Regions from separate parts of the Staphylococcus sp. EG-SA-2 genome, predicted to be linked through region 1. Evidence: predicted binding sites of a transcription regulator. Region 1 holds the regulator's gene; each other region holds the start of a gene.

The links. The regulator Rex, encoded in region 1, represses fermentation and respiration genes when NADH is low (regulators of the CRP and FNR family bind a similar motif). The targets are predictions, from matches to a motif close to TTGTGAAATATTTCACAA.
Positions count from the first base shown of each region.
Region 2: the regulator Rex is predicted to act here: its motif matches at 2,563-2,580, upstream of arcA (arginine deiminase).
Region 3: the regulator Rex is predicted to act here: its motif matches at 2,809-2,826, upstream of pflB (formate C-acetyltransferase).

Region 1 covers NZ_JACYHC010001282.1:409-6,850, forward strand. The annotation lists partial or broken gene IDG60_RS20700 (MutS family DNA mismatch repair protein) at 1-893, opposite strand, end outside; gene IDG60_RS20705 (hypothetical protein) at 982-1,110, shown strand; gene IDG60_RS20710 (ABC-F family ATP-binding cassette domain-containing protein) at 1,254-3,182, opposite strand; gene IDG60_RS20715 (redox-sensing transcriptional repressor Rex) at 3,435-4,070, shown strand; gene IDG60_RS20720 (YeeE/YedE family protein) at 4,374-5,453, shown strand; gene IDG60_RS20725 (sulfurtransferase TusA family protein) at 5,513-5,737, shown strand; gene IDG60_RS20730 (ammonium transporter) at 5,945-6,442, shown strand, end outside.
Region 2 covers NZ_JACYHC010001126.1:1,380-7,821, forward strand. The annotation lists gene aur (zinc metalloproteinase aureolysin) at 1-1,479, shown strand, start outside; gene IDG60_RS18640 (arginine repressor) at 1,846-2,295, shown strand; gene IDG60_RS18645 (hypothetical protein) at 2,331-2,465, shown strand; gene arcA (arginine deiminase) at 2,642-3,877, shown strand; gene argF (ornithine carbamoyltransferase) at 3,910-4,920, shown strand; gene arcD (arginine-ornithine antiporter) at 5,011-6,441, shown strand.
Region 3 covers NZ_JACYHC010000740.1:3,778-10,219, reverse strand. The annotation lists gene pflA (pyruvate formate-lyase-activating protein) at 1-458, opposite strand, end outside; gene pflB (formate C-acetyltransferase) at 481-2,730, opposite strand; gene IDG60_RS13495 (ABC transporter substrate-binding protein) at 3,318-4,286, shown strand; gene IDG60_RS13490 (sensor histidine kinase) at 4,283-5,839, shown strand; gene IDG60_RS13485 (response regulator transcription factor) at 5,832-6,442, shown strand, end outside.

The sequences.
Region 1 (6,442 bases):
GCTATGTAATCGAAACAATTTTTAAGCTCATTCATATGTGTTGTATAGCTTTTTTGAATTGAATGAAATAAAACATAATCAAGCATGAAAATAAGTTTAACTAGTTTAATTACCATAGCTCCGATATCTTCATCATTAACTTCAGCTAAAACACTCGTTAAATGACGTGCTGTTCTAAATTGCTTAAAATTGACTTCAGGTTGTGGAGCATGTTTAATTTTTGAGATAGTATAGCCTTGTTTTAAAACATTGGATGCATAAAAGATAGATTTTAAGTCATCCTCATATGTACGCTTTAAAGTTGCTGATAAAATGATATTAAATAGGCAACTCATAAGAAATAATAAAATACCAACTTGTGAATTAATAAATATAACTGCAAATGAGATAACTGGTAAAAACGGGCATAGAAACAATATATTTTGACGTTTTACCGGTGTGATTTGGTCTGGAAATGTTGGATAAACAGTTTTACCAATCAAAGCTAAATGATATGTTACGTTTTTTCTAAATTCAGCATTATCATTAAATAAACTAAGTAATGATTTGTTCGTAATTGAAAGCATTCCACGTAAACAGGCATATAGCTTCATTTCACCAATAGCTGTTAAATTATAATTCATCTTATGAAAAATTGCATTCATATTTAAGTCGGACCAAGTTTTATCATCAACTAATGAATGTGATTCAAATTTTTCCTTGTAGAGCTTATACTCATAGTCGAAATGTGAGTTCGGTCTGATAAAAGCTTCTAATGGAGAAATCGTTTGCCATAATGTTTCCATAGATTTTAATAGACGTTGACGACTCATGTATCGTCCAACAATTCCTATTACAGATGTAAGTAGAATAATTGCTATAACAAATATTAAAAATGTTTGATTTGTGCTCATAAGTATCTCCTTATTTATTTTTAATAATAATAAAAATATACTTCAATAATATTATTATTTCATAAAGAAAGTGTCTTAACAATGAATTTTGATAAAAACAATGTCAATAGAGAACATGCGTACTTATCAACAAAGAGTGAATAACTTGTGGATAAAAGGTGTTGATAACGTCATTTATTGTGGATATCAGGTGGGAAAACAGAAAATAAATAATTGATTAGTGTTAATTTACTTGTGGATAACTAGGATAAGTCTGTGGATAGCTATAATATCAGCGTTTTTATTGTGAATAAAAAAATTAAAATTTGTAAAAAAATAACTCTAACTATAGCGAATTTACAGTTAGAGTTATGTATATTTTTATAGTTTTTGTTGTAATTCTTCCCATTTAGACATAGCGTGTTCTAATTTTTGTTCGCTATCTTGTTTTTGGATAGCTAATTCGTTTGCTTTTTGTGGATTGTTATACACTTCTGGTTGGGTTAATTGCTCGTCTATTTGTAAGATAGTAGTCTCTAAAGTTTCTATTTCATTTTCACACTCGGATATTTGTCGTTCAAGTTTGCGTTGTTCACGTCTTTGTTCTTTTTGGTTATGATACGACGATTGTTCCATAGACTTTTTATGTGCTTGTACGTTAACTGACTGTTCTTCTTGGTGCGCTTTCAACGCTTCGGCTTCCTCAACTTTTTCAATGTAATATTGATAATCTCCTAAATACATCTTTCCGCCATCAATTGTTAAATCAAATACCTTGTTTGCTAATTGGTTAATAAAGTAACGATCATGGGAAACAAATAGTATTGTTCCTTCAAAATGTTGGAGTGCTTGCTCTAACATTTCTTTTGAATCTATATCGAGGTGGTTGGTAGGTTCATCTAAAATAAGTACATTGTCACGTTGCAACATAAGTAGTGCTAGTTGTAAACGTGCTTTTTCACCACCAGATAAATCATTAATTATCTTTTTAACATCGTCTTGTACAAATAAGAAACGTCCAAGAACTGCTCGAATATCTTTTTCATTCATTAACGGATATTGATCCCACACATAATCTAAAATCGTTTTACTAGATTTAAATTCTGCTTGCTTTTGATCATAATAACCAATTTGTAAATTTGCGCCGAAAGTAATATCGCCATTAAGCGCTTTTTGTTGATTAGCAATAGTTTTAATTAAGGTCGATTTTCCAATACCATTTGGCCCAATGATTGCTATATGATCGCCTTTAGAGACCTCTATACTGATAGGTTTGGTAATTGCAGTTTGATAACCGATTTCTAAATTTTTTACATGCATGACGTCATTACCTGTATTCCGGTCAAAGCCAAATTGAATATTTGCACTTTTGGCATCTAACATTGGTTTATCAATGCGTTCCATTTTTTCTAAAATCTTACGTCTACTTTTTGCCATTCCACTTGTTGAAGCACGGGTAATATTTTTCTCAACAAAAGTTTCTAATCGTTTTATTTCTGCTTGTTGACTTTCATATTCTTGCATTCGTTTTTGATAATATAAATCCCGTTGCTGTATAAATTCCTCGTAATTACCAACATAGCGTTTGACATCACCTAAAGCCACATCATAAATTTGAGTAACTATTTTATCTAAAAAGTAACGATCATGGCTGATGATGACGATTGCACCTTTAAAATAACGTAGATAATCTTCAAGCCACTTTGTCGTTTCTAAATCTAAGTGGTTAGTAGGTTCATCTAAAAGTAATAAATCAGGTTCGTTTAATAGCATTTGAGCTAAAGATAAACGTGTTTTTTGGCCACCGCTAAAATCATTGATAGGTTTATTGAAATCTTCTTCACTAAAATTTAACCCGTGAAGTACTGTTTTAATTTTACTTTCATATTGATACCCTTCTAATTGTTCAAATTGATTCGATAAAGATTCATAACGGGACATATGTGTTTTATATGTATCACTATCGTAATCATTTGCATGTTTTGATAACCAATCTGTTTCTTCTTTGATTAAGCTTTCCATTCGTTTAATATGTTCAAATGGTTTTGACATTTCTTCAAAAACTGTTGCATTAGAATTTAAAGTCATTTGTTGAGTTAAATAACCTAGTTTTAAGTTTTTAATTTTTGACACATTTCCAGAATCATAGTTTTCTACACCAGCTATAATTTTCATCAATGTTGATTTACCGGCGCCATTTCTTCCTACGATACCAATTCGTTCACCAGTTTTTACTTCAAAATCAACATCAGTAAATATATCTTCACCATCGAACGATTTTGATATATGATTGAGTTGTAAAAGTATCATTCGATCTTCACCTTTCGTCTTTCTCAAATTTTATTAACTTATGAAAAAAGTCGTAATTATTACATTAATAACCATTTTACAGTATAAAACGCCGTCTTGAAACTAAGATATTTATTTTTAAAATTCAATAATGTATAATATTTAGGTATTCATTGTAATCAATTATTTGTTTTTTAATAATCTAACAATTACGCTCTAACTCGTTTGAATACATAGATATAATTCATTCAAACACGAAGGAGGAAATAGCGAATGAGTGACCAAGTTAAAATTCCTCGAGCAACTTTAAAACGTTTGCCGTTATATTATAGATTTGTCAGTTCATTAAAATCTAAAGGTATAGATCGTGTAAATTCAAAAGCGATTAGCGATGCGTTACAAATTGACTCGGCAACAATTCGTCGTGACTTTTCATATTTTGGCGAATTAGGTAAAAAAGGGTACGGATATAATATAGATAGTTTATTGGATTTCTTTAAATCTGAACTAAGCGAGAGTGACATGATCAAAATCGCAATTGTCGGAGTTGGGAACCTAGGGAAAGCTTTGCTCACATATAACTTTTCAATACATGACGATATGACGATTACAGAAGCGTTTGACGTAAAAGAAGATGTTATTGGCCAGAAAATAGGGAACGTTATTGTAAAAGATAACGATGAATTAATAACAACATTGAAGAAGGAAGAAATAGATGTTGTGATTCTAACTACACCAGAAAGAGTTGCACAGAAAGTTGCAGATGAACTCGTCCAAGCTGGTGTGAAAGGTATTTTAAACTTCACTCCTGGTAGAATTAATACGCCTTCAGATGTGCAAGTACATCAAATTGACTTAGGTATAGAATTACAGTCATTATTATTCTTTATGAAAAATTACAGTGAATAAATGTGATGTTAGCTTTGAATGATTAACCTTGTTATATCTTTAATTAATTATAGAACAGTCTGGGACTAAGTATGTCTCAGGCTTTTTCTGTTATGTTTGAAAATGAAAGGAAAAACTGTTGTGTTGATAAATATAGTATAGGTTAATAAATTAACACGTAGAGATATAATGATGAATCGTAATTAATCGCCTTCCTTATATGAATATAATATAAATATCAAAAATATTGTGTATAAGGTTGAAAACAAGAAAATCATCACCTATAATACATACTAAACTTATCGGAAATGAGGGGTTAGGATTATGTGGATGATTTTTAGTGGCTTAATTGTCGGGGGACTCTTAGGTTTTGTCATGCAAAGAACAAGATTTTGTTTAACAGGTGGCTTTCGAGATATGTATGTGCAAAAGAATAATAAGATGTTCTATGCATTATTAATCGCTATTACTATTCAAAGTATAGGATTATTGATTTTGACGGCAACAGATATTTTACAAATTCCTGCACATAGTTTTCCAATATTGGGAACAATTATAGGTTCTTTTATTTTTGGAATTGGAATAGTATTGGCTGGAGGGTGTGCAACAGGTACTTGGTATCGCGCTGGTGAAGGGCTAATTGGTAGTTGGATTGCATTAGTATTATATGCTGTTACTGCAGCAATCACTAAAACAGGGATTTTAAAGCCAGTAATGGATAAAATTAATCAACCAACGAATGTAAATAGTGATATGTCTCAAACAACTGGCATTCCGTTTTGGGGATTAGTCGTTATATTAACTATAATCACCATTTTTCTAGTTGTAAGAACACTCAATAATAAGAAAGTTCGAGTTGCTGTTCCAAAACTAAAGCAACGTTATACAGGTATTAGATATTACCTTTTCGAAAAACGATACCATCCATTTATTGCAGCAATTGTAATTGGACTTATCGCACTCTTAGCTTGGCCAATGAGTGCATCAACTGGAAGAAATGACGGTTTAGGTATAACAACGCCTTCAGCAAATTTAGTACACTTTTTGATTACAGGTGAAACTAAATTTATTGATTGGGGTGTCTTTTTAGTTCTAGGAATTTTCATTGGTTCATATATTGCAGCTAGAGGATCAAGAGAATTTAAATGGCGATTGCCAGACAAGATTACAATACGAAACAGTGCCATTGGTGGCATATGTATGGGATTTGGTGCGTCAGTTGCTGGTGGTTGTTCTATCGGTAACGGTTTGGTTGAAACGGCAACGATGACTTGGCAAGGATGGATTGCGCTAGCATCGATGATAGTTGGTGTATGGACAATGAGTCATTTTATCTTTGTTCGTCCAATGAAAAAAGTACAACAACAATCCGCAAAGGTTAAACAGCAAACGCAAATAGTATAGAAGATTATTATGCAAATGATGTTGATCAAATAAAAGTGATTGGAAAAGGAGAAATAATTATGATACACGAATTAGGTACAGTAGGAATGGTATGTCCATTTCCGTTAATTGAAGCGCAAAAGAAAATGGCAACATTGCAATCTGGAGATGAATTAAAAATTGATTTTGATTGCACGCAAGCGACGGAAGCCATTCCAAATTGGGCTGCAGAAAATGGTTATCCTATAACAAACTATGAACAAATTGATAATGCTTCATGGACAATTACAATTCAAAAAGTTTAACGTTATCATTTTAACAATAAAATAGATATTAGATTCTATGGCTACTTCCGCTAATTTAAAAGTGAGTAAGTAGTCTTTTTTGTTTTAGTTCATGAAATCATTTTTATATAGTGTGGCATATTTTATTTCAAAAGATGTAATAAAACTTAACGCATTTTTGCTTTTTATAAATTGTCAGATTATTATGAAAACAAGGGAGTGGTAAGTATGAATCTTAACGATACGATATTTATGTTTTTGTGTACATTATTAGTTTGGTTAATGACACCAGGATTAAGTTTATTTTATGGTGGGTTAGTTCAATCTAAAAATGCGCTTAATACTGTCATGCAAAGTATGGCAGCAATTGTGCTTGTTACATTTGTATGGATAACAGTTGGTTTTACAATTAGTTTTGGGAATGGGAATTTATGGTTCGGAAATTGGGAATATACTTTTCTTAATCATGTAGGTTTTGCGACTCAAGAAGATATTAGCCCACATATTCCTTTCGCTTTGTTTATGTTATTTCAAATGATGTTTTGTACGATTGCAATTTCTATTTTATCTGGTTCAATCGCTGAGAAAATGAAGTTTATTCCTTATTTATTATTCGTAGTAATATGGACTGCTCTTGTATACAGTCCAGTAGCACATTGGGTTTGGGGCGGCGGTTGGATTAATAAACTCGGTGTATTAGATTTCGCTGGAGGTACGGTTGTTCAT
Region 2 (6,442 bases), on a different contig from region 1:
TTGAGCACTTTATCACCAGCAGCATTAGCGATTGATTCAAAAAATAAACCAGCTAATTCTGATATTAAATTTGAGGTGACTCAAAAGAGTGATGCGGTCAAAGCATTAAAAGAATTGCCTAAATCCGAAAATGTAAAAAATATTTATCAAGATTACGCTGTTACTGATGTAAAAACTGATAAAAAAGGATTTACGCATTATACATTGCAACCGAGTGTTGATGGTGTTCATGCACCTGACAAAGAAGTGAAAGTACACGCAGACAAATCAGGAAAAGTCGTTTTAATCAATGGGGATACTGATGCGAAGAAAGTAAAGCCAACGAATAAAGTGACATTAAGTAAAGATGACGCAGCCGACAAAGCATTTAAAGCAGTTAAGATTGATAAGCATAAAGCGAAAAATCTTAAAGATAAAGTCATTAAAGAAAACAAAGTTGAAATCGATGGTGACAGTAATAAATACGTTTATAATGTTGAGTTAATTACAGTGACACCAGAAATTTCACATTGGAAAGTTAAAATTGATGCTCAAACTGGCGAAATTTTAGAAAAAATGAACTTAGTTAAAGAAGCTGCAGAAACTGGTAAAGGAAAAGGTGTACTTGGCGATACAAAAGATATCAATATCAATAGTATTGACGGTGGATTTAGCCTAGAAGATTTAACGCATCAAGGTAAATTATCAGCATTTAGCTTTAATGATCAAACAGGTCAAGCAACATTGATTACTAATGAAGATGAAAACTTCGTAAAAGATGAGCAACGTGCTGGCGTAGATGCAAATTATTACGCTAAACAAACATATGATTATTACAAAGACACATTTGGTCGTGAATCATATGACAACCAAGGTAGTCCAATTGTTTCATTAACGCATGTTAATAACTACGGTGGTCAAGATAACAGAAATAATGCCGCATGGATTGGTGACAAAATGATCTATGGTGATGGTGATGGTCGCACATTCACAAGTTTATCGGGTGCAAATGACGTAGTGGCACACGAATTAACACACGGTGTGACACAAGAGACTGCGAACTTAGAATATAAGGACCAGTCAGGCGCTCTAAATGAAAGCTTTTCAGATGTTTTTGGATACTTTGTAGATGACGAGGATTTCTTAATGGGTGAAGATGTCTACACACCTGGAAAAGAGGGGGACGCTTTACGCAGCATGTCAAACCCAGAACAATTTGGTCAACCAGCTCATATGAAAGACTATGTATTCACTGAAAAAGATAATGGTGGCGTACATACGAATTCTGGAATTCCAAATAAAGCAGCTTATAACGTGATTCAAGCAATAGGGAAATCTAAATCAGAACAAATTTACTACCGAGCATTAACGGAATACTTAACAAGTAATTCAAACTTCAAAGATTGTAAAGATGCATTATACCAAGCGGCTAAAGATTTATATGACGAGCAAACAGCTGAACAGGTGTATGAAGCATGGAATGAAGTAGGCGTGGAGTAAAAATATATAAACAAGAAGAAGTAATGTTAAACACTTATAAATAATTAAATTTTAAATACAGCTTATATATGGGGTATACCTACATTGATAATTGACTTTGTAGGTATACCCTCTCTTTGTAATTAGATGAGAGGAGTGTGAGGGTTGTCTGCCGAAAGACTACTCGGCAGTCTAAAATCATTACAAGTAGTAGATATGTGATAATTAAATGCTGACTTAGAATACAAAATTCATTTTAAAAGTTGTCACAAAAAATTTACATGTATTTTTATTATCTTTTGCAAAACAAAGTGTTAAATTATAAATGAAACATGCATGAATTTATTTTTTAATACAAGAAACGTAACTACCAAAGGAGTTTACAATATGAAGAAAAGTAAACGATTAGAAATTGTTTCTACAATAGTTAAAAAGCATAAGATTTATAAAAAAGAACAAATCATTTCATATATTGAAGAATATTTTGGTGTAAGATATAGTGCAACAACAATTGCTAAAGACTTGAAAGAACTTAATATATATCGTGTCCCTATCGATTGTGAAACATGGATTTATAAAGCTATTAATAATCAAACAGAACAAGAGATGAGAGAAAAGTTTAGACACTATTGTGAACATGAAGTTCTAAGTTCAATCATCAATGGTTCATACATTATCGTTAAAACCTCACCTGGTTTCGCCCAAGGCATAAACTATTTTATCGATCAGCTAAATATAGAAGAGATATTAGGTACGGTGAGTGGAAATGACACTACATTAATCTTAACTGCCTCAAATGATATGGCAGAATACGTATATGCAAAATTATTTAAATAGACATGTATCAAATGAATAATAAAAATTAGTTTCGTATCACGTGTACACAAGTTAGTTACCAAATATTAACTTGTGTACGCGTTTTTTTATGGAAAGAAAGAATTCATAGTCATTCATTTGACTGTATAAAAAACTTTATACAACGTGTTTTTGTGGGTCTTTTTGAATAAAAAATGTATATTTTGACCCAAAACACCTTTATTTATGTATAAAAATCCATTATTATGTATTGTATAACAAAAAGATATGAAATTTTCGACTTTCTTTATGTGAATATAATCACATGTAAGCGTTTGAAGATTGTCTATACTCTAAATGAATTCAAAGATAAAAGGAGGAAATAGACATGACAGATGGTCCAATTAAAGTAAATAGCGAAATTGGAGCTTTAAAAACTGTGTTACTTAAGCGTCCTGGAAAAGAATTAGAAAATTTAGTACCTGATTATTTAGATGGATTACTATTTGATGATATTCCATATTTAGAAGTAGCTCAAAAAGAGCATGACCATTTTGCGCAGGTGCTAAGAGAAGAGGGTGTTGAAGTACTTTACCTTGAGAAGTTAGCAGCTGAAAGTATTGAAAATCCTCAAGTAAGAAGTGAATTTATTGATGATGTATTAGCAGAGTCTAAAAAAACAATATTAGGTCATGAAGAAGAAATTAAGACATTATTTGCGACACTTTCTAATCAAGAACTTGTAGATAAAATAATGTCAGGGGTACGTAAGGAAGAAATTAATCCGAAATGTACACATCTAGTAGAGTACATGGATGATAAGTATCCATTCTATTTAGATCCAATGCCAAACCTTTATTTTACTAGAGATCCACAAGCCTCAATAGGACACGGTATAACAATCAATCGGATGTTCTGGAGAGCACGACGACGAGAATCAATATTTATTCAATATATTGTAAAGCATCATCCTAGATTTAAAGATGCGAATATTCCAATCTGGTTAGATCGAGATTGCCCATTCAATATTGAAGGCGGCGATGAACTTGTTTTATCTAAAGATGTCTTGGCTATAGGCGTTTCAGAACGTACATCTGCACAAGCTATTGAAAAGTTAGCGCGACGTATTTTTGAAAATCCGCAGGCGACGTTTAAAAAAGTAGTAGCAATTGAAATTCCAACTAGTCGAACTTTTATGCACTTAGATACAGTATTTACAATGATAGATTATGACAAATTTACAATGCATTCAGCCATTTTAAAGGCAGAAGGCAATATGAATATATTTATTATTGAATATGATGACGTAAATAAAGATATTGCCATCAAACAATCTAGTCATTTAAAAGATACTTTAGAAGACGTACTAGGTATAGATGATATCCAATTCATTCCAACAGGAAATGGTGATGTCATTGATGGTGCTAGAGAGCAATGGAATGATGGCTCAAATACATTATGTATAAGACCAGGCGTTGTAGTGACTTACGATAGAAACTATGTATCGAATGATTTATTGAGACAAAAAGGCATAAAAGTCATTGAAATATCTGGTAGCGAGCTGGTACGTGGACGTGGGGGCCCTAGATGTATGAGTCAACCACTATTCAGAGAAGACATTTAACGTAATAAATTATAGAAGCGAGGGTGAAAATAATGACAGAAATTCAAAAACCGTATGATTTAAAAGGCAGATCATTATTAAAAGAAAGTGATTTTACCAAAGCAGAATTCGAAGGACTTATTGATTTTGCAATTACATTAAAAGAGTATAAGAAAAACGGTATTAAGCATCACTACTTATCTGGAAAAAATATTGCACTACTATTCGAAAAGAATTCGACGAGAACGCGTGCAGCGTTTACAGTTGCGTCTATTGATTTAGGTGCGCATCCAGAATTTTTAGGGAAAAATGATATTCAATTAGGCAAAAAAGAATCTGTAGAGGATACTGCGAAAGTATTAGGTAGAATGTTCGATGGTATTGAATTCCGTGGTTTTTCACAACAAGCTGTTGAAGATTTAGCGAAGTTCTCTGGTGTACCGGTGTGGAATGGATTAACAGACGATTGGCATCCTACACAAATGTTAGCTGATTTTATGACAATAAAAGAGAATTTTGGATATCTAGAAGGAATAAACTTAACTTACGTTGGAGATGGACGTAATAATATTGCGCATTCATTAATGGTAGCAGGTGCTATGTTAGGTGTTAATGTAAGAATTTGTACACCTAAATCATTAAATCCAAAAGAGGCATATGTTGATATTGCAAAAGAAAAAGCGAGTCAATATGGTGGTTCAATCATGATTACGGATAATATTGCAGAAGCAGTTGAAAATACAGATGCTATATATACAGATGTTTGGGTATCGATGGGTGAAGAAAGTGAATTTGAACAACGTATTAATTTATTAAAAGACTATCAAGTGAATCAACAGATGTTTGATTTAACAGGTAAAGATTCAACGATATTCTTACATTGTTTACCAGCATTCCATGATACAAATACACTTTATGGACAAGAAATTTATGAAAAATATGGATTAGCTGAAATGGAAGTTACAGACCAAATCTTTAGAAGTGAACATTCAAAAGTGTTTGATCAAGCTGAAAATAGAATGCATACAATTAAGGCAGTAATGGCAGCAACATTGGGGAGTTAATCACTAAATGGAACGATATGAATATGATGTGTCTGATGATATAAGTGTCATGTACAGACACCTCATATTGGTATTAAAGGAGAAATGAATATGAACGAATCAGGAGATAACAAACTCAGTAAATCTTCTTTAATTGGACTAGTTATAGGATCCATGATTGGTGGCGGTGCGTTCAATATAATGTCTGATATGGGCGGTAAAGCCGGTGGATTAGCCATTATTATTGGTTGGATTATTACAGCTATAGGAATGATTTCATTAGCGTTCGTATTTCAAAATTTAACCAATGAACGGCCGGAGCTAGACGGTGGTATTTATAGTTATGCTCAAGCAGGATTTGGCGATTTTGTAGGATTTATCAGTGCTTGGGGATATTGGTTCTCAGCGTTTTTAGGCAATGTTGCCTATGCAACACTATTGATGTCAGCAGTAGGTAACTTTTTCCCGATTTTTAAAGGAGGCAACACATTACCAAGTATTATTGTCGCCTCGTTACTACTCTGGGGTGTCCATTTCTTGATTTTAAAAGGCGTTGAAACAGCAGCATTTATCAATAGTATTGTTACTGTTGCAAAGTTAATCCCGATTTTACTTGTAATCATATGCATGATAATTGCATTCAATTTTGACACTTTTAAAACAGGCTTTTTCGGTATGACGTCAGAGGGTGTATTGCCATTTAGTTGGGCGAGCACAATGAGCCAAGTTAAAAGTACGATGCTAGTGACAGTTTGGGTGTTTATCGGTATCGAAGGTGCAGTAATTTTTTCTAGTAGAGCTAAAAATAAAAAAGATGTAGGTAGTGCCACGGTTATAGGACTTATATCAGTTTTAATTATCTATTTCTTATTAACTGTATTAGCTCAAGGCGTGATTTTGCAAAATCATATTTCTCAATTAGATTCGCCAAGTATGGCACAGGTGCTTGCAACTATTGTAGGTGGTTGGGGATCTACACTTGTAAATATTGGTTTAATTATTTCGGTACTAGGTGCATGGTTAGGATGGACATTGCTTGCTGGTGAATTACCTTTCATTGTTGCAAAAGATGGATTATTTCCAAAGTGGTTTGCTAAAGAAAATAAAAATGGAGCACCTGTAAATGCACTGCTTATTACCAATATATTAGTACAATTATTTTTAATAAGTATGCTATTTACACAGAGTGCGTATCAATTTGCATTTTCACTAGCATCAAGTGCTATTTTATACCCTTACATGTTCAGTGCATTTTACCAAGTTAAATACACTTTAGAGCATCGACAGCAAGCAACTACTAAGCAATGGACGATTGGCATCATAGCCTCAATTTATGCTATATGGCTTATATATGCAGCAGGTATCAATTACTTATTATTGACGATGTTACTTTATATTCCAGCTCTTCTTGTTTATTCAATCGTTCAAAAGAATAATCAGACACGTTTGATTAAATCAGACTATATTCTTTTTATGATTATTATCGTACTTGCAGTTATCGGATTAATTAAGTTATTGATGGGAACGATAAATGTTTTTTAAA
Region 3 (6,442 bases), on a different contig from region 1:
TGTGTATTAGGCTTTCCTGTCAATCTAATATGTTTGTCATTATCAATATGTTTTATATCTAATAATATCAAGTCTGTATGTTTTTGTAATTCTTCAAAATGCCTTTGAAATGCTTTTGTATCATTAGCACATCCAGCCGATGTGTCTAAGCAAGTGTGCACACCATTTTCTTTTAATTCCGCAAATAATTTTTCTAAGAATGGCATTTGTAACAATGGTTCGCCACCACTGACTGTTACACCGCCACCCGATGCATCAAAGTATGGTTTGTATGGTAATATTTCATTCACCATTTCATCAACTGTGACTTCTCTTGATGGCTCACTAATTTTCCAAGTATCTGGATTGTGGCAATACAAGCATCTAAGTAAGCATCCTTGTGTAAATAATATATATCTTAATCCCGGTCCATCGACAGTACCTAAACTTTCGACAGAATGTAAGTGTCCCTTAAGCATAGTGCTCCCACCTTAAATTTTGTTACATACTTTCATGGAATGTACGAGAAATTACATCTAATTGTTGTTCACGTGTTAATTTAATGAAGTTAACAGCGTAACCAGATACACGGATTGTTAACTGTGGATATTCTTCTGGATGTTCCATTGCATCTATTAATGTTTCACGGTTAAATACGTTAATATTTAAGTGGTGACCACATTGCATTGCGTAACCATCTAACATACTAGTTAAGTTACGGTTTTGATCTTCTGGTTCTTTACCTAATGATTTTGGTACGATACTGAATGTATTTGAAATACCATCTTTACAGCAATCGTAAGGGATCTTAGCTACAGAACTTAATGAAGATAATGCACCTTTTTGGTCACGGCCATGCATTGGGTTTGCACCTGGAGCAAATGGTTCGCCAGCTTTACGTCCGTCTGGTGTGTTACCAGTTTTCTTACCGTATACAACGTTTGAAGTAATTGTTAATACACTCATTGTATGTTCTGAATCACGATATGTTTTATGACTACGTAATTTAGTCATGAAGCGTTCTACTAAATCAACTGCGATATCATCTACACGGTCGTCATTGTTACCGTATTTAGGGAAGTCGCCTTCGATTTCAAAGTCTACTACAAGACCTTCTTCGTTACGAATTGGTTTAACTTGTGCATATTTAATTGCAGATAATGAGTCAGCTGCTACTGATAAACCAGCGATACCTGTTGCCATTGTACGTACAATTTCTGTATCATGTAATGCCATTTCAATACGTTCATAGCTGTATTTATCGTGCATGTAGTGAATAACATTTAATGAGTTAATGTAAACACCTGCTAGCCAATCCATCATTTGATCAAATTTCTTGAATACTTCGTCATATTCTAATACTTCGCTGTTAATACCTTCGAAGTTTGGACCAACTTGTGCACCAGATTTTTCATCTTTACCACCATTGATTGCGTAAAGTAATGTTTTAGCTAAGTTCGCACGTGCACCGAAGAATTGCATTTGTTTACCAATTGTCATCGCTGATACACAACATGCGATACCATAGTCATCGCCATAGCTTTCGCGCATAATGTCATCATTTTCATATTGGATAGAACTTGTTTTAATACTCATTTTTGCACAGTATGTTTTGAAGTTGTCAGGTAAACGTACTGACCATAATACTGTTAAGTTTGGTTCTGGAGCTGGACCTAAGTTATCTAATGAGTGTAAGAAACGGAATGAGTTTTTCGTAACAAGTGGACGTCCGTCAATACCTACACCACCGATAGATTCAGTTACCCAAGTTGGGTCTCCAGAGAATAATTCATTGTAATCAGGTGTACGAGCAAATTTAACAATACGTAATTTCATGATGAAGTGGTCAATAATTTCTTGAACTTCGCTTTCAGTAATAACGCCTGCTTTAAGGTCACGTTCAGCATAGATATCTAAGAATGTTGATGTACGACCTAAACTCATTGCTGCACCGTTTTGTTCTTTAATTGCAGCAAGGTATGCTAAGTATAACCATTGAACTGCTTCTTTGAAGTTTTCTGCTGGACGGCTTAAATCGAAACCATATTTTTGTCCAAGTTCTTTTAATTCTTTTAATGCACGATATTGTTCTGATAATTCTTCACGTAAACGAATTACATCTTCTGACATTTCTGTAGACATCGTGTTGAAGTCGTGCATTTTTTCTTCCATTAAGAAATCTACACCATATAAAGCTACACGACGATAGTCACCGATAATACGTCCACGTCCGTATGCATCAGGTAAACCAGTGATTACACCTGCTTTACGGCAGTTCAACATTTCTCTAGAATATGCATCGAATACACCTTGGTTATGTGTTTTACGATAATCTGTAAAGATTTTTTCAGTTTCTTCGTCTAATTCGTAACCGTAAGCTTCACAAGCTGCTTTCGCCATACGAATACCACCGAATGGTTGCATTGAACGTTTGAATGGCTTTTCAGTTTGTACACCTACAATTGTTTCTAAATCTTTGTCTAAATAACCAGCATCATGAGATGTGATTGTTGAAGCTACTTTCGTGTCCATATCCCACATGCCGCCACGTTCACGTTCTTCTTTCGATAACTGCATTACTTGTTCCCAAAGTTTAGAAGTTGCTTCTGTTGGTCCTGCTAAAAATGAATCATTACCTTCATAAAGAGTGTAGTTTAATTGGATAAACTCTCTTACATCTACGTGTCTGTTCCATCTTCCATTTTTAAATCCTTGCCAAGCTGTTGCATGATTTTTATTTGTTTCTAACATACTAAACGCCTCCATCTGTATAATGTTGTGAATTTGAAATGCTATGTTAACGTTTTCATAGTCATTGTAGCATGTTTGTTGTGATTTTTTTCACATAAATTATGTACAATTTTCATCAAATGTATGTCAAAACATAGAAACTGTACTAATTTGTGTAACAGTAATATGCTAATTGCATTCTGTTACACAACAGTTATAATGTTCACTATTTTCATTGCTTTAAAAGTTAATTTAGGAGTATATATTTGTTTATAAAAAATGATTGTTGATAAGCGTTAAATCAACACTTAGAAAGATTTACTTTTATATATGAAGAGACTGGATTAAATACTTTTATTGACGTAAAAATTCACTTTTGAACCGTTCAATATCTTGCCGATTTTTATATAACAGCTACAAATAAAATATAACAGTTTGATTTTACAGCCTCGGTAAATCGTCTTGACAAACAAAAATTTTGTGCTATCACAACATTTGCAACGTCTTAACAAGTCATCTTTAAACATTTCTAAATATTTAACATTACTTATGCGTCATTTATTGCTAAAATTATTGTATTAAAATATACATAGAATTGATGGGATATCATGAAATCAAAAATTTATATCTTGCTATTATTTCTCATTTTTTTATCAGCATGCGCTAATACGCGTCACTCTGAATCAGATAAAAATGTATTAACAGTTTATTCTCCGTATCAATCAAACTTGATTCGTCCAATTTTAAATGAATTTGAAAAACAAGAGCATGTCAAAATTGAAATCAAACATGGATCTACTCAAGTACTGCTTTCAAACTTGCATAACGAAGATTTTTCGGAGCGTGGTGACGTCTTTATGGGTGGTGTGTTATCAGAAACAATTGATCATCCAGAAGATTTTGTTCCCTATCAAGATACATCTGTAACACAGCAATTAGAGGATTATCGCTCGAACAATAAATATGTTACTAGTTTTCTATTAATGCCAACAGTTATAGTAGTGAATTCAGATTTACAAGGAGATATTAAGATTCGAGGTTATCAAGATTTATTACAACCTATACTTAAAGGTAAAATTGCGTACTCAAATCCAAATACAACAACGACAGGCTATCAACATATGCGCGCTATTTATAGCATGCATCATCGAGTAAGTGATGTGCATCAATTCCAAAACCATGCGATGCAACTGTCAAAGACGTCTAAAGTCATTGAAGATGTTGCAAAAGGTAAATATTACGCAGGTCTAAGCTACGAACAAGATGCACGCACATGGAAAAACAAAGGTTATCCTGTATCAATCGTTTATCCAATTGAAGGAACAATGTTAAATGTTGATGGTATTGCTTTAGTTAAAAATGCACACCCTCATCCTAAGCGTAAAAAGTTAGTGCAATATTTAACAAGCCGCTCAGTACAACAACGATTAGTTGCAGAGTTCGATGCCAAGTCAATTCGAAAGGATGTTAGTGAACAAAGCGATCAGTCTATCGAAAATCTTAAGAACATACCTTTAATACCGAAATCTAAATTACCGGACATTCCACATCATAAATTTTTGGAGATGATTCAATGACGGCATACAAACCTTATAGACATCAATTGAGACGATCGTTATTTGCGTCTACTATTTTTCCAGTATTTTTAGTCATTATTATTGGACTAGTAAGCTTCTATGCCATCTATATTTGGATTGAGCATCGTACGATTCATCAACATGTTGATGAAAGTCAGTCATCTTTACATCACACTGAAAAGCAGATTCAGACATTTATTACACAGCATAATAATTCGTTTCAAGAGCTCGATTTAACAAATCATCATGATGTTACCGCTACAAAACGTGAATTATTAAAATTAATACACCAACAGCCCGCAACACTTTATTATGAATTATCTGGACCAAATCAGTTTATAACCAATAATTATGAACATTTAAACACTAAAAATATGTATTTATTTTCAACGCATCAGCTTAAATTCAATAATAGTACATATATGCTTAAAATTTATATGGCTAACACCCCACGTTTAAGTGAAATTAAGAAAGATAGCCGACAATTCGCACTTATCGTTGATCAATATGACAATATTTTATACGCCAACGATGACCGTTTTACTATAGGTGAAAAGTATAGACCGCAACAATTCGGATTTATGAATGAATCTGTAAAATTAAACCATGCTGACCATCGTCTCATTATTTATAAAGATATACATGAAAACATTGAAGATGGTATCACGTTGTTAATTGTTATGGCCGTAGTTCTTGTTTTACTAGTAATATTTGGTTTCATTAGCGCAGATAATATGGCTAAACGACAAACAAAAGATATCGAAACGATTATTCAAAAAATTTACTATGCCAAAAATCGTCATCTAGGTACATATACGCCTTTAAAAAACAACAGTGAACTAGAAGAAATTAATAATTATATTTACGATTTATTTGAATCAAATGAGCAACTGATCCATTCTATCGAGCATACAGAACGTCGCTTGCGTGATATTCAGTTAAAGGAAATAGAACGCCAATTCCAGCCTCATTTCCTATTCAATACGATGCAAACAATACAATATTTAATTACGTTATCTCCGAAATTAGCACAAACTGTGGTCCAACAATTATCGCAAATGTTACGTTACTCATTACGTACAAACTCACATACAGTGGAATTAAACGAAGAGTTGAACTACATTGAACAGTATGTTGCAATACAAAACATCCGTTTTGATGACATGATTAAGCTCCATATTGAAAGTTCTGAAGAAGCGCGTCACCAGACAATTGGTAAAATGATGCTTCAGCCACTCATAGAAAATGCTATTAAACATGGTAGAGATACTGAGTCATTGGACATTACTATACGCCTGACATTGGCACGTCAGAATTTACATGTTTTAGTTTGCGACAATGGTATCGGGATGTCGTCATCTCGCCTGCAATATGTACGCCAATCTCTTAATAATGATGTATTTGATACTAAGCATTTGGGATTAAATCATTTACACAATAAAGCAATGATTCAATATGGTTCACATGCACGACTTCATATTTTTTCAAAGCGTAATCAAGGTACGTTAATTTGTTATAAAATACCACTTTCAAGGGGGAATGTAGATGTTTAAGGTAGTTATTTGTGATGATGAACGAATTATTCGAGAAGGTTTAAAGCAAATCATTCCTTGGGGAGACTATCATTTCAATACAATATACACTGCTAAAGATGGTGTTGAAGCATTATCACTAATTCAACAACATCAGCCAGAATTAGTAATTACTGATATTCGTATGCCACGTAAAAATGGCGTCGATTTACTCAATGATATTGCGCTTCTAGATTGTAATGTCATCATATTATCGAGTTACGATGACTTTGAATATATGAAAGCCGGCATTCAACATCATGTTCTTGATTATTTATTAAAACCAGTAGACCATGCACAATTAGAAGTTATTTTAGGAAGACTTGTCCGTACCTTATTAGAGCAACAATCACAGAACGGCCGTAGCTTAGCATCTTGTCATGATGCCTTCCAACCACTATTAAAAGTAGAATACGATGATTATTATGTAAATCAGATTGTTGATCAAATTAAGCAATCTTATCAAACGAAAGTGACTGTTTCAGATTTAATTCAACATATCGATGTTAGTGAATCGTATGCGATGCGAACATTTAAAGATCATGTTGGTATTACAATTGTCGATTATTTAAATCGCTATCGTAT